DNA from 3 places in the Brevibacillus nitrificans genome. Region 1 is predicted to be linked to each of the others. Evidence: predicted binding sites of a transcription regulator. Region 1 holds the regulator's gene; each other region holds the start of a gene.
What was found. The regulator CtsR, encoded in region 1, represses protease genes until heat stress. The targets are predictions, from matches to a motif close to ATGGTCAATAAAGGTCAAACA.

Region 1 (4,200 bases):
TTATTCATGATTCTAGCCGCAATGCCTTCCCCTTCACGGATCAGACCAAGCAGGATATGCTCGGTGCCCACGTACGTATGGCCCAGCTTGCGAGCTTCATCCATGGACAACTCAATGACCTTTTTGGCGCGAGGTGTATAGTTTGGCGTGTAATTACTGCCGGACTGCTCCGTACCGCGTCCGATCAACGATTCCACTTCACTTTGGATTTTATCGAGACCAAGTCCCAGCGATTGAAGAGCTTTCGCTGCAATCCCTTCACCTTCCCGAATCAAACCCAGCAGTACGTGCTCTGTCCCAATATCTTTGTGACCGAGACGCACTGCTTCTTCTAGGGCAAGCGCCAATACTTTTTGTGCTCGTTCCGTAAAACGTCCAAACATCATATCGTACACCTCCAAGGTAACCGTGTTTATTCTCTATGGGTTAACTGTTGCGTGTTGCTGTTGCTTTGATCAGCCGCTGTGCTCCTGTCTGTCCGTTATGCGCTCCCGTATTAATCGGGCTCTGCGTTCATCACGCTGATCAGGGGTTAGCTTTTGACCGGCGTGCTGCTGCAGGAATCCCGGCTGGGTCGTGACAAGCAGTTCATTTAGCACTAATGGCGATACGTCTGGAATCACTCCCAGGTCAATACCTAAACGAACATCGGATAGGCGCTGGGCTGCTTCCTTGGATTCCACCGTGCGTGCGTACATCAGGATGCCGTACGAACGGAAAATGCGATCCTCCAGGGATACACGGGTATGCTCAAGTAAGTATGTTCGTGCCACGCGCTCTTGTTCAATAATCTGTCTCGCTACTCCGTACAGGTTGGAGAGGATGTCAGACTCCGACATTCCCAGCGTCACCTGATTGGATAATTGAAACAGGTTTCCTAAAGCTTCGCTGCCTTCCCCATAAATTCCTCGTACCACCAGACCAACTTGATTAATTGCTTGTAAAATTCGGCTGATCTGCTGGGTCATCACCAAGGCGGGGAGGTGGAGCATGACGGAGGCGCGAATCCCCGTACCGACGTTTGTCGGGCAGCTCGTTAAGTATCCTCTGGTCTCATCAAAAGCGTAGTTCAAATTCTTCTCGAAAATATCATCTATTTTGGTCCCGATTTCCCAGGCTTCGTTTAAACGAAATCCCGGCAACAGAACTTGAATCCGAATATGATCCTCTTCATTTACCATGATGCTGACGGACTCATCTGTGCTAAGCAGCACAGCACCCTTCCGAGACTCCTCGGCCAGATGCGGACTGATCAGATGCTTCTCCACCAGTACCCGTTTTTCCAGCGGGTTAACCTGATCCATTTGAAGCACTTGCAGATGGTGTCGTTTGCGCATGGCATCCGACTCGGCTACTTCCGTTACCTTTCTTACTACTTCCTCCCCTTGGGAATCAGTCGCAAGCAACGGAAAAGGGTGCTGGCGCAGGTTACGGGCGATGCGTAACCGTGTGCTGATGACGATATCGGAATCAGGTCCTTCCCCTTTCATCCAATTGCTCCACGGGTTCTGCATAAACTGCTGTTGCGACATCCAGCTAACCTCCCCTTGTTACGATTGGGCCATCTTTTGTTCCAAAGCACGAATTCGGTCCCGCATTTCTGCAGCTTTTTCAAATTCCTCGCTCGCCACATGCGTCTGCAAGGCTTGCTTTAACTGCTCCAGCTCTTTGCGGATTTTCAGCTTGCCACCTGTTCTCTCCGGCACTTTTCCGATGTGCTGCGTATTGCCATGAATCCGTCTGAACAGGGGATCCAGTCGATCTCCTAGGAAGGTGTAGCAATCGCTGCAGCCAAAGCGCCCACTCTTGCTGAATTGGGCATAGGTGAGTCCGCAGGTTTCACACCGGAGTGGTTTGTTTGTAGTCGACTCCTTCATGCCTTTTTGCATCGGGTCGAATTTTAGAAGTCCGGAAAGGAGATTGTTGATGCTGAAATTGTGAAAGCCGGTAAAGACGTCCCCTTTTTCCTGAGCACAGTGCTCACAAATATGGTATTCGGTTTTTTCGCCATTGACGATTTTCGTCAGATGAAGTGTCGCCGGTCGTTTTCCGCATTCCTCACAGTTCATCACATCATCCCTCCTAGCACGTGTTTCGTTTACTTCAGCAAAATAGCTGCGATCATTTGCTTTAAAATATTTGCCCGCAAACGATCTCGCAATTCCGTATCCACGGTTAAGACAGATCGGGAAGTGGCAATTTTCATCAGGGTAGCTTCCCTTAGATTGACCAAGCCTTCCTCTAACAAGCGCTCTACGATAGCATTTCCCACACTTTGTGTGATAGCCTCTCCAATCAGCTCCTCGGTCAAAAGTTCCTGCAAGCGCGCTTTGCTGACGATCTGCACTTTGCGAATACGGATGTATCCACCGCCGCCACGCTTGCTTTCCACAATATACCCTTTTTGAACGGTAAATCGGGTATTGATGACGTAGTTGATCTGAGACGGAACACATTGAAAAAGGTCGGCTAGCTCACTACGCTGAATCTCGATCAAACCATTGGGACTCTCCGTTATGATGCTTTTCAAGTGATGTTCAATGATGTCAGAGATGTTACGCAAGTCATCGCCTCCTCTTCTCGTTGTGTTTGACTATTGACTTTGACTATCTTTGACTTTAATTATAATGGGTTTACTTGACGCTTGCAAGTGGTGAATACACTTTCTATTGTGGGCAAAATGGGGACGCTTGAAACCATACAAAAAAACCACTCCGCATCGGAATGGTTTATGTTTGACTTTGCCTGACGGTGTCGAGTTCTGGCAAATGATCAAGGATTTGGGGGAATTTTGTGATGATCACATCGGCTCCATCCAGTTCACCTGGATTGGCAAAGCCAAAGTCGCAGCCGATAGTAAAAAGTCCATTTGACGTACCCGCTTCTACATCCGAGTGACGATCTCCGACCATAACCGCTTTTTGCACCTGATAATCGGTAATCAATTTTGCCACCAGATCGTTTTTGGAACGTGTACGGAAACGCCCTGCCGAATACAGATCTGTCAAAAATGGCTTTAATCCGTACTCTTCACAAAGAGCATCAATGTACTCCTCCTGCCCATTGCTTGCAATAAACAGCGCTACGCCTTTCGCATGCAGATCACGGAGGGTTTCGAACACGCCTGGGTACAGATCCGTTACTCTCTCGTGAATGAGTTGAATTTCATTTTTTATCAAAAACGTATCTGCTGCTTGAATCGCCTCTTCACTCGCACCTGGCAGCAGTTTTTTCCATACTTGATCAATCGTCATGCCTAAAATATTGATGAGCTCACTTTTGTCTGGCGTAGGTCCGTCCCACAAACCGTTTTGTCGTAGCTGCTCGAACGTTCGCTGAAAGGCAGGTGTCGAGAGCCTTTCGGTTTGCAGCAAGGTTCCATCCATATCAAACAGGACCGCATAGGGGATGCTCATGTTTTCCTCCTCATCCTTCTGATCATGTGCACGAGCTCATCGATTCATGGGATCTGCTCGTCTTGCTCCAGCATTTTCATATCGTCGCGAATGAATTCAGCTATCCGCTGAGCAGCATCCGGCTTCGATATCTTATGTGCCATTCTTTTCATGTAATCCACTTTGGAAGGACTGTGCAATAGCTCTTCAATAAAGTAAATGAGCTGCTCGGACAAGTTCGCGTGGACTGCGCAACCGTTATTTAACAGGAAGTGGCTGTTGCGCTCTTCCTGCCCTGGCAGCGGGTTGTAGATGATCATCGGAACCCGTTTGCTCATTACTTCCGCCGAAGTCAGTCCACCCGATTTTGTTACGATCAGGTCTGCCGTCTCCAAATATTCGTGAAAGTTGTTTACAAACTTTAGGGGGACTACCTCATGACGATAGGTTCGATTTGTGACCTTTCGATACAGCTTATCATTGGTACCAGTCAAAATAAAGGCTTTAATCGGAAGATCGATTTCTTCCAAGCCGTCGAGGACTTTTTCCATGGAGCCTAGCCCCAAGCCACCGCCTGAGAGAATAATGCTCTTTTGCTCCGGGCTCAGCTTCAGCTTATTTCGGATCTGTTCCGTGTCCAAGGGTAATCGAAACTTGCGCATGATCGGGATACCCATGGGGATGAATTTTTGATGATCCTGTCGATACAGGTCCACCAAATAGTACAGCTGCTCATGACCGATGAAATAGTAGTTAATGTGATGATTAATCCAGGACGGATGAATCGTGTAGTCCGTAATAATCG
Region 2 (4,200 bases), on a different contig from region 1:
AATCGATTTCTACCTCCACATGCTTCATTTGCTTCAGCTTTTTTTGTTCGAACTCATCCATTCTTTTTTCCTCGGTGTAAATGAGCACAGACTCTACTTCATTGAATACGAATTGGTCCTGATCGGGGCCATCCTCGCGTAAACGGCTGATCACATCTTGAACAAAGACATTTCTCTCGACCATGTAAAACAAAAGGTTCAGCTGATTGGCACGTATATTTCCTGACGCATCCCAATCCCACGTATCAAACGAGCGTACCAGCTCGACATAGTCGCTAAGAACGCCAGACGGAGCCAGAAGGCCTTGGTTGACCAGATAGGCATAGTAGAGACTGGTTGCCGAGGTCTTTTTCCCCGAGTCCTCGATGATTACGTTTGCCCAATCATAGCTGGCAGCCAAGGGCAATGCAGTCGGGTGATGATCGATTAATCGAAGGGAATGCCCTTGCTTGACTTTTTTCTGTATGAGCGCGGCTACCTCTTCGTTGACGCTGACATCCGTAATGACGACATCCATTTCGCGGGATAGCTCTTCTTCCAGAAATCTTTGGACTTCCTGATTGACGGTGTAAGGTGTCACTCCGCGCAGGTCCATCTCTCGGGAAGGAAAGGCGAGGCGGCTGAGGAGGAAACAAGACTCCCCATCCAAGTCCTTATCGCTGAAGTGAACCAGTTTTGGCTGATTCAACAGGGCACCCCCTTACTCGGTTAGGTTCATGAACATATTTAACTAGGATGTCCACAACGAGAAAAAAACCAACAGTCCACATGGGAATGTTGGCTTCTTGTAGTCTGCTCGATTAGTCTTTTCGTTTCTCCAGCAATTCGAGAACCCACTCACACCATTTCACATCTTCCTTCATGCGGCGGACACCCCACGAGAGCAATATGTAATCACTGAAAGAAGGATGGTTCGGATCGTCTGGATGTCCATCTGATTGCTGTTCCATCTCGTTCATGACATGCTCATACATTTGCATATGTTCCTTGCATTGTTCGATCCGACTCGTGAACAAGGCTCGTGCAGATTTGGCATCAGTAAGCTGCAAGCAATACGCTTTCAATACCATTTCATCGCGGGTAACCGGTTCGGCAGGAGGTTCAGCCAGCCATAATTTTAAAGCGATTTCTCCCTTTTCGGTTATGGAATACACTTTTTTATCTGGCCGATCTGTCTGGTGGACGCGGGTAAATTGCATGTACCCTTCTTGTTCTAGCTTTGCGAGAAGCGGGTAAATCTGACTGTGCTTGGCTTGCCAGTATGGCTGAAGCTGGAGCATTAGATCATAGCCGGAGCTAGGTGTTCGAGCAACTAGTCCAAGAAGTCCGTATGCGAGTGTATTCAAATGATAATGCCCCCTGACTTAACTCATCTCATCTCATGACTATTATAGGAAGGGATAGGAAGCGAATCAATACATGTAAAAAGTTCCTATTCATTTCTTCTTGAAAGTCAAAGAAGGTCAAATTATAATAAAGACATCGAAGGTCAATAAAGGTCAAACATTCAATGGCGATTGACCGTCGCATCCTGCAATCAAGCGGGAGAAAGCTATTGTCACTACAACTATTCGCTGTATAGGGGGTAAGATTTATGCAGTGTGAAGTATGCCAACAACGAAATGCAAATGTGTTTGTGAATATACAGGTTCAAGGGAAGCAGCAAAAGTATCATTTGTGCAACGAATGTCATGCGAAAATGTCAAACAAGATTGGGCTCGGCATGAATTTTGGTCCTTTTTCTTCCTTCTCCGGGCTGGATGATTTCCTGCAAAACTTTGCGAAAGCATCGTCTATGAATCCGGGAGCAGGAAATGCCTCTTCTGCAAACGCGGCAGCAAGCGACCGCGGACGTGGAGGAATCCTCGACAAGATGGGGCGCAATCTGAATGATGCCGCTCGTGCTGGTCTCATTGATCCGGTGATCGGGCGGGATAGCGAGATTGAGCGTGTCATCGAGATATTGAACCGTCGCGGCAAGAACAACCCGGTCTTGATCGGGGAGCCCGGTGTCGGTAAGACTGCTATTGCAGAGGGCCTGGCCCTGCGAATCGTTGAGGGAAATGTCCCAACCAAGCTGCGCGGGAAAATCGTCTATACGTTAGATGTAGCGTCTCTCGTAGCGGGCACGGGTATTCGTGGCCAGTTTGAAGAAAAAATGAAACAGATCATTGCAGAGCTGACACAGCGTGAAAATGTCATTCTGTTTATCGATGAGCTGCATCTCTTGGTCGGAGCCGGCTCCGCAGAAGGCTCGATGGATGCAGGGAATATCCTGAAGCCGGCTCTGGCACGTGGCGAGCTGCAAGTCATCGGGGCAACCACGCTCAAAGAATATCGCGTCATCGAAAAGGATGCAGCTCTGGAGCGCCGTTTCCAGCCGGTTATGGTCAAAGAGCCTACAACGGAAGAAGCATTGGAGATTTTGAAGGGACTGCGTGCGAAATACGAGTCTTATCACCTGGTGTCGTATCCGGACGATGTACTGCGGGCGTGTGTGGAATACTCGCACCGCTATATCCAGGATCGTTTTCTCCCCGACAAAGCCATCGATTTGCTGGATGAAGCAGGCTCGAAGCTGAATCTGCGCTCCTCTGCGAATGATACAGAGGAAATGAGAGCACGCTTGAAAGCCATCGGCGTCGAAAAACAGGATGCCACGAAAGCGGAAGATTACGAGCGTGCGGCAAAGCTGCGCGATGAAGAAGCGAAAATTCTCGCTGCACTCGATACGAAAGACAGTACCGAGCACCATGCAGTCGTTTCCATCGAGGATATCCAGGAAATCATTGAGCAAAAAACAGGGATTCCTGTGAAGAAGCTGCAGAGCGATGAGCAGACGAAAATGAAGCATCTGGTGGAGAATCTGGAACGCAAAGTCATTGGTCAAAACGAAGCCGTGACACAGGTAGGCAAAGCGATTCGCCGCAGCCGTGCCGGACTGAAACCAAAACACAGACCGATTGCGTCCTTCCTGTTTGTCGGACCGACAGGCGTAGGGAAGACCGAGCTGACCAAAGCATTGGCAGAAGAGCTGTTCGGTACGCGCGATTCGATGATCCGCTTGGACATGAGCGAGTACATGGAGAAGCATTCGGTGTCCAAACTGATCGGTTCTCCTCCTGGCTACGTCGGTCACGAAGAGGCGGGACAGCTGACAGAGCGCGTACGCCGCAATCCGTACAGCATCATCTTGCTGGATGAGATCGAAAAGGCGCATCCTGACGTTCAGAACATGTTCCTGCAAATTCTGGAGGATGGTCGTTTGACGGATAGCCAGGGCCGCACCGTCACTTTCAAAGACACAGTGATTATTGCGACGAGCAATGCGGGGGTAAGCGAGCGGAAAATTTCCGTGGGCTTTGGTGCTAAAACGCCTGAGCCTGTGTCCGTACTGGACTCGCTGGGCGCTTACTTCCGGCCGGAGTTCCTCAACCGCTTTGACGGTATTATCGCCTTCAACCATCTGCAAAAAGAAGATCTGGTGAAGATCGTGGATGTCTTGCTGCAGGATGTCATGGAGAATCTGAGCGACCAAGGAATGGAAATGACGATCTCCGCGGAAGCCAAAGCCATGCTGGCGGACAAAGGCTATCACCCGACATTCGGGGCAAGACCGCTGCGCAGGGTCATCCAGCAGTACGTCGAGGACGGCATTGCGGATCTGGTGATGGAGGAAGAGCAAATTTCCCGGATCAGCGTCGATGTCGTGGATGGTGAAATCAAAGTGACGAAGGGAACCGAATAATAGCAAGCGGCTGATGCATGACCGAGGATTCGCGATGAAGCGAATCCTCTTTTTTTCGTACACAGAGAAAACGGATTTACCGCTGAGCTTTGCTCAGCACTTCGACCAGCTGCTCGACTGCCTGCTCGATCCGCTCTTCCTTTACCGTAGAGGCGTTTAACTTGAGGATGTTGTCGCGGGGAAAGTCTGACAAGTAATGCCTGTCTATGGATTCGATCAGAATGAACTGCTTTTTCAGGACAGGAACGAGGCGAGGGACGGATAACCGCTCATTCAGGACGAGATGCGTATGAATGCCGGGATGCTTCATCATAGGAAAGCGAAACAGGCCATCCGTCCTTGCCTGCTCGCGAATCAGCGAATCTGTCAAAAGCCTTGCCCTGCGGTCGTAGGAAGTGCGTATTTTTTGTTTGTGCCTATCGAACATCCCGCTCTTTACATAAATCTCTAGG
Region 3 (4,200 bases), on a different contig from region 1:
GAGAGTACAAGTAGGTCAGCTGGAGGAAAAACGAGATCTGTGACCAGTAGACAAACCGGGCGTTCAGTGGAGAAAAATCCCATGCGCTCGGTTTTTTTCGCTACTATCAACTGGCAGTCATTTGACAATGAAAAATAGGGTCAAATATACTTTTCAGTAAGAAGATACATAGGGAGGGGATTGGCATGTTTGTACAGGTTCGAAAAACGGTTGTAACAGAAGGAAATGCAGATAAAGTAGTCGATCGATTCAGTGGAGAGGGACTAGTCGAAAAGCAGGAAGGCTTCATTGACTCGACCGTTCTCGTAAAAAAGGTCAGTCGTGGAGACGAAGAGGTCATGGTGATCGTCCGCTGGGAGTCAGAGGCTCACTGGAAGCAATGGGAGAAGAGTGACGCTCATATCGCTGGACACAAAGCGAATCTCGGAAAGCCGAAGCCTGAATATATCGTAAGTTCGGAAGCTGCTCTCTATGAGGTGAAGTCTGTGAAAAAGGCGGCCAGCGAATCATGACCGCAAAAGGGATTGCGATCCTCTCAGACGTGCATAGCAACGTATTTGCTCTGGATGCGGTACTGGCTGATCTGGAAAAGAGAGAAATTGATATGATTGTAAACCTGGGAGATGTGCTATTTGGGCCGATATGTCCTCTGGAGACGGCAGAGAGACTCATGGCCAAGCAGAATGTCATTTCAATCATGGGAAATTGCGATCGGATTTTGTTGGAGGAGCAAAGCGAGTCCTTGACATTTCAGCAAGTGAAGCCGTTGCTTACCGATGCGCACCTGGAATGGATCCGTACGTTTCGGAAGACGTGGGTCTACGAAGACATCCTCTTTTGCCACGGAACGCCTTTTTCAGATGATATGTATCTGCTGGAGGAGGTCACGGAAAACGGAGCAGCCAACAGAGAGCTTCAAGCGGTTGTGGAGCAGCTCAAGCACCTCGACCAACGTGTCATTGTCTGTGGGCATACGCATCTGCCAAAGAGCGTGCAGCTGCCAGATGGCAAGCTTGTCATGAATCCGGGCAGTGTCGGTTTTCCCGCTTATTACGAGGAAGAGCCGTATCCCCACGCGATGGAGTCCTTGTCTCCACATGCGAAATACGCGATATTGTGGCGAACCACGCATGGCTGGAGGGCGGAGCAAATCATGGTTCCCTATGATTGGGAGCAGGCTAGCCGAATTGCAGAAGAAAAGGGCAGACCTGATTACAGCTACGCTATACGTACGGGATACGCCTACATACCGTAACCTATAAGAAAAACACCCAGCCACTCGGGCGGGTGTTTTTTCATTCGGAAAGCTTATTTTTTCGAAGAAGGCTCGGAAGTGATCACTTTATCGATCAGTCCGTATTCAACTGCATCAGCAGCACTGAGGAAGTTGTCGCGATCTGTATCCTTCTGAATGCGCTCCAGAGGCTGGCCGGTACGCTCAGCAAGGATTTGATTCAAGTGGTCACGCATTTTCAAAATACGTTTTGCAGCGATTTCGATGTCGCTCGCTTGACCTTGCGCGCCACCCAAAGGTTGGTGGATCATTACTTCGCTGTTCGGAAGCGCAAAACGCTTGCCTTTTTCACCGGCTGCCAGCAAGAAGGCACCCATCGAAGCTGCCATACCGATACAAATCGTGGAGACAGCAGGCTTGATGAAGTTCATCGTATCGTAAATGGCCATACCGGCTGTAATGGAACCGCCAGGGCTATTGATGTACAGAGAAATATCTTTGTCTGGATCTTCTGCCTGAAGGAACAACAACTGGGCCACCACAATGTTCGCTACCGTATCGTTAATGGGGGTTCCCAGAAAGATGATGCGGTCCTTGAGCAGGCGGGAATAAATATCATAAGCACGTTCACCGCGGTTGGTCTGTTCAATGACAGTAGGGATCAAATTCATGTGCATCTAGTCTTCCTCCTCTCTTTGTAAGAATATCATACACAAAAGGTCAATGAAGGTCAAACACTTAACTGCAAGCCCTCACTACCATGTTTGCCAACTTGCCTACCCTTAAACCTATTGAGCAAAGAAAACATTTATTCTTCGTCCTCTGCCTCGCTTAGTTCCACGGCAAGACGCAGCTTCGCCGTCATCTTTTTCCCGTGAATGATCGTGTATTCGTCGATTTGTTTGGCCTGCAGCTGGTTGATGGCTTCCGCCAAGGACTGCTCGTCCTGATAGGGCTGGATGGTCAGCAGGCATTCCTCGTCGCTTGCTTCCTGGAAAATCAAGAAATAACGCTCTTCTGCCATAAGTACCTCACGTTTATAAGTTATCCACAGTTTTATCCACAGCTTGTGCACAAAAACATTTGTTCGCGGGATATTTTTTTCTACCAAGAAAAATTTGACTGGGTAAATGATTGTTATTGTCCATAGTGTGGGCATGAATGAAGATTCTTCTGCATAGGAAAAGAGTGGTAGAAAAAAGGATTCCGTAAAACAGTCGTCGAAGTTACAAATTTGGAATTTATTTCATTAACAATTGAGGGGTGTTTACCATGCTTCGCAAGCTTTCGGCATTTTTCCTGACAGCAGCGCTCTTGACTGGCAGTGTAGCAGCAACGGCTGCCTTTGCCCAGTCGGCTCCGGTCCAACAGCAAAAAATCAAGGTCAACCTGAACGGAAAGGAGCTTGCTTTCCCGCAGGACATCGTCACGGAAAATGGGGTGGCTTACGTGAACTCCAGCACGCTTGCCATTGCCTTGGGCGGTTCGGCAGCTTGGGATACGATGAGCAAATCGCTTCTGGTGGCAAAAGACAACAAGTACGCGCTGCGCATGTACCAAAACAGCACGTTTGCGTATAAAAACGGCAAGGAAACGAGAGTCCCGTATGCACCGCGTGTAACGACGGGTGCGGTTCTGGTTCCGCTCGTATTCATTGCCCAGGAGCTGGGAGCAAAAGTCAGCTACGATGCGAAAAAGCTTACCTACAGCCTGACGATCGAAATGAAATCGTAGTCAACGAAAGTTTCTGGAGGAATCCTCCGTTGTAGTCGTCTCTGAGCTTCCCTATAATAGAGGCAAAGCACGTGCAACGGAGAGGAGCACCAGATATGCAAGGAAGCACGATTGCCAGCGTAGTCATGATCATTGTTTTTGTGGCAGTGGCCATTTACGTGATGTGCAAAGCGTATTCCCATAAATACAAAGAATAGAAAGTATTTTCCAAATGAAGCCGTTTCCTTATCGGGAAGCGGCTTTTTCTATTTAAATATATAATCATCGTTCATATGGAATAGAAAAATTGTTATTTTAGTTGCAAATTTTCTAATTTATTTTACAATGTAGTAGTAGTTCATAGTTTGTTCGTAAATAAAGAGGGGGATGTTTGCTATGAAAAAACAGAAGACACTGTCAATTCTCGCAGCTACGTTTGCGTTGGGTTCACTCTTGGCTGGCTGTGGTGGAGGTCAAAGTGCTGCTCCACAACAAAGCGGCACATCGGAGCAAAGCAACGGCGGCGGTGCAAGTGCAGGCGGCGCATTGGAAAAGCTGGTAATCGGCGTCGTAGGACCAATGTCGGGCCAATATTCTGACTATGGCAGCACGGCAAAAGCTGGTGCAGAGTACGCACTGAAAGAGAAAGCGGAAGCCTTCAAGAAACTGGGCTTCGACGTGCAGCTATCCGCTCAAGACGACCAGGCTGACCCGAAACAAGGGGTAGCGGTAGCACAAATGCTGATTTCCAACCCAGACGTAGTAGGGGTAGTTGGACATGCGACTACTGGTGCTTCCATTACGGCAGCTGCTCAATACGATCAAGAAAAGCTGGTAATGGTATCTCCATCGGCAACAGGCTCCGACCTGACCGAGCAAGGCAAAAAGATCGTACACCGCATTTGCGCGCGTGACGACCAACAAGGATCCAAAGCAGCAATCTACGCAAAAAATCAGCTGAATATTAAAACAGCTTATCTGATGCATGACAAGCAAGCATACGGCCAAGGTCTGGCTGAAGAAGTGAAAAAGCAATTTGAGAAAGACGGCGTTCAAATCCTGGGCTTCGAAGGCGTAACAGCTGGCGAAAAAGACTACAGCGCAGTGATCAACCAAATCGTTGCGGCAAACCCAGAGATGGTCTACTTCGGAGGCTACTACTCCGATGCAGGGATCATCGTGAAGCAAGCGCGTGAAAAAGGCTTCAAAGGGATCTTCATGGGTGGAGACGGCTACGACTCTGCAGACCTGGT

Region 2: a site for CtsR is predicted at 1,486-1,506, ahead of EDM59_RS23860 (ATP-dependent Clp protease ATP-binding subunit). Genes of this name have one in related genera too.
Region 3: a site for CtsR is predicted at 1,951-1,971, ahead of clpP (ATP-dependent Clp endopeptidase proteolytic subunit ClpP). Genes of this name have one in related genera too.

The regions. Positions count from the first base shown of each region.
Region 1 is NZ_RHHU01000022.1:59,134-63,333, forward strand. Features, by position in the region: gene EDM59_RS28815 (ATP-dependent Clp protease ATP-binding subunit) at 1-386, opposite strand, end outside; gene mcsB (protein-arginine kinase McsB) at 456-1,532, opposite strand; gene mcsA (protein-arginine kinase activator protein McsA) at 1,551-2,069, opposite strand; gene EDM59_RS28830 (CtsR family transcriptional regulator) at 2,099-2,563, opposite strand; gene EDM59_RS28835 (HAD family hydrolase) at 2,730-3,416, opposite strand; gene EDM59_RS28840 (MGDG synthase family glycosyltransferase) at 3,461-4,200, opposite strand, start outside.
Region 2 is NZ_RHHU01000017.1:125,227-129,426, forward strand. Features, by position in the region: gene EDM59_RS23850 (DHH family phosphoesterase) at 1-688, opposite strand, end outside; gene EDM59_RS23855 (PadR family transcriptional regulator) at 801-1,346, opposite strand; gene EDM59_RS23860 (ATP-dependent Clp protease ATP-binding subunit) at 1,595-3,748, shown strand; gene EDM59_RS23865 (aminotransferase-like domain-containing protein) at 3,825-4,200, opposite strand, start outside.
Region 3 is NZ_RHHU01000028.1:7,546-11,745, forward strand. Features, by position in the region: gene EDM59_RS29925 (H-type small acid-soluble spore protein) at 1-43, shown strand, start outside; gene EDM59_RS29930 (antibiotic biosynthesis monooxygenase) at 186-512, shown strand; gene EDM59_RS29935 (metallophosphoesterase family protein) at 509-1,255, shown strand; gene clpP (ATP-dependent Clp endopeptidase proteolytic subunit ClpP) at 1,309-1,905, opposite strand; gene EDM59_RS29945 (hypothetical protein) at 2,043-2,258, opposite strand; gene EDM59_RS29950 (copper amine oxidase N-terminal domain-containing protein) at 2,507-2,968, shown strand; gene EDM59_RS29955 (branched-chain amino acid ABC transporter substrate-binding protein) at 3,344-4,200, shown strand, end outside.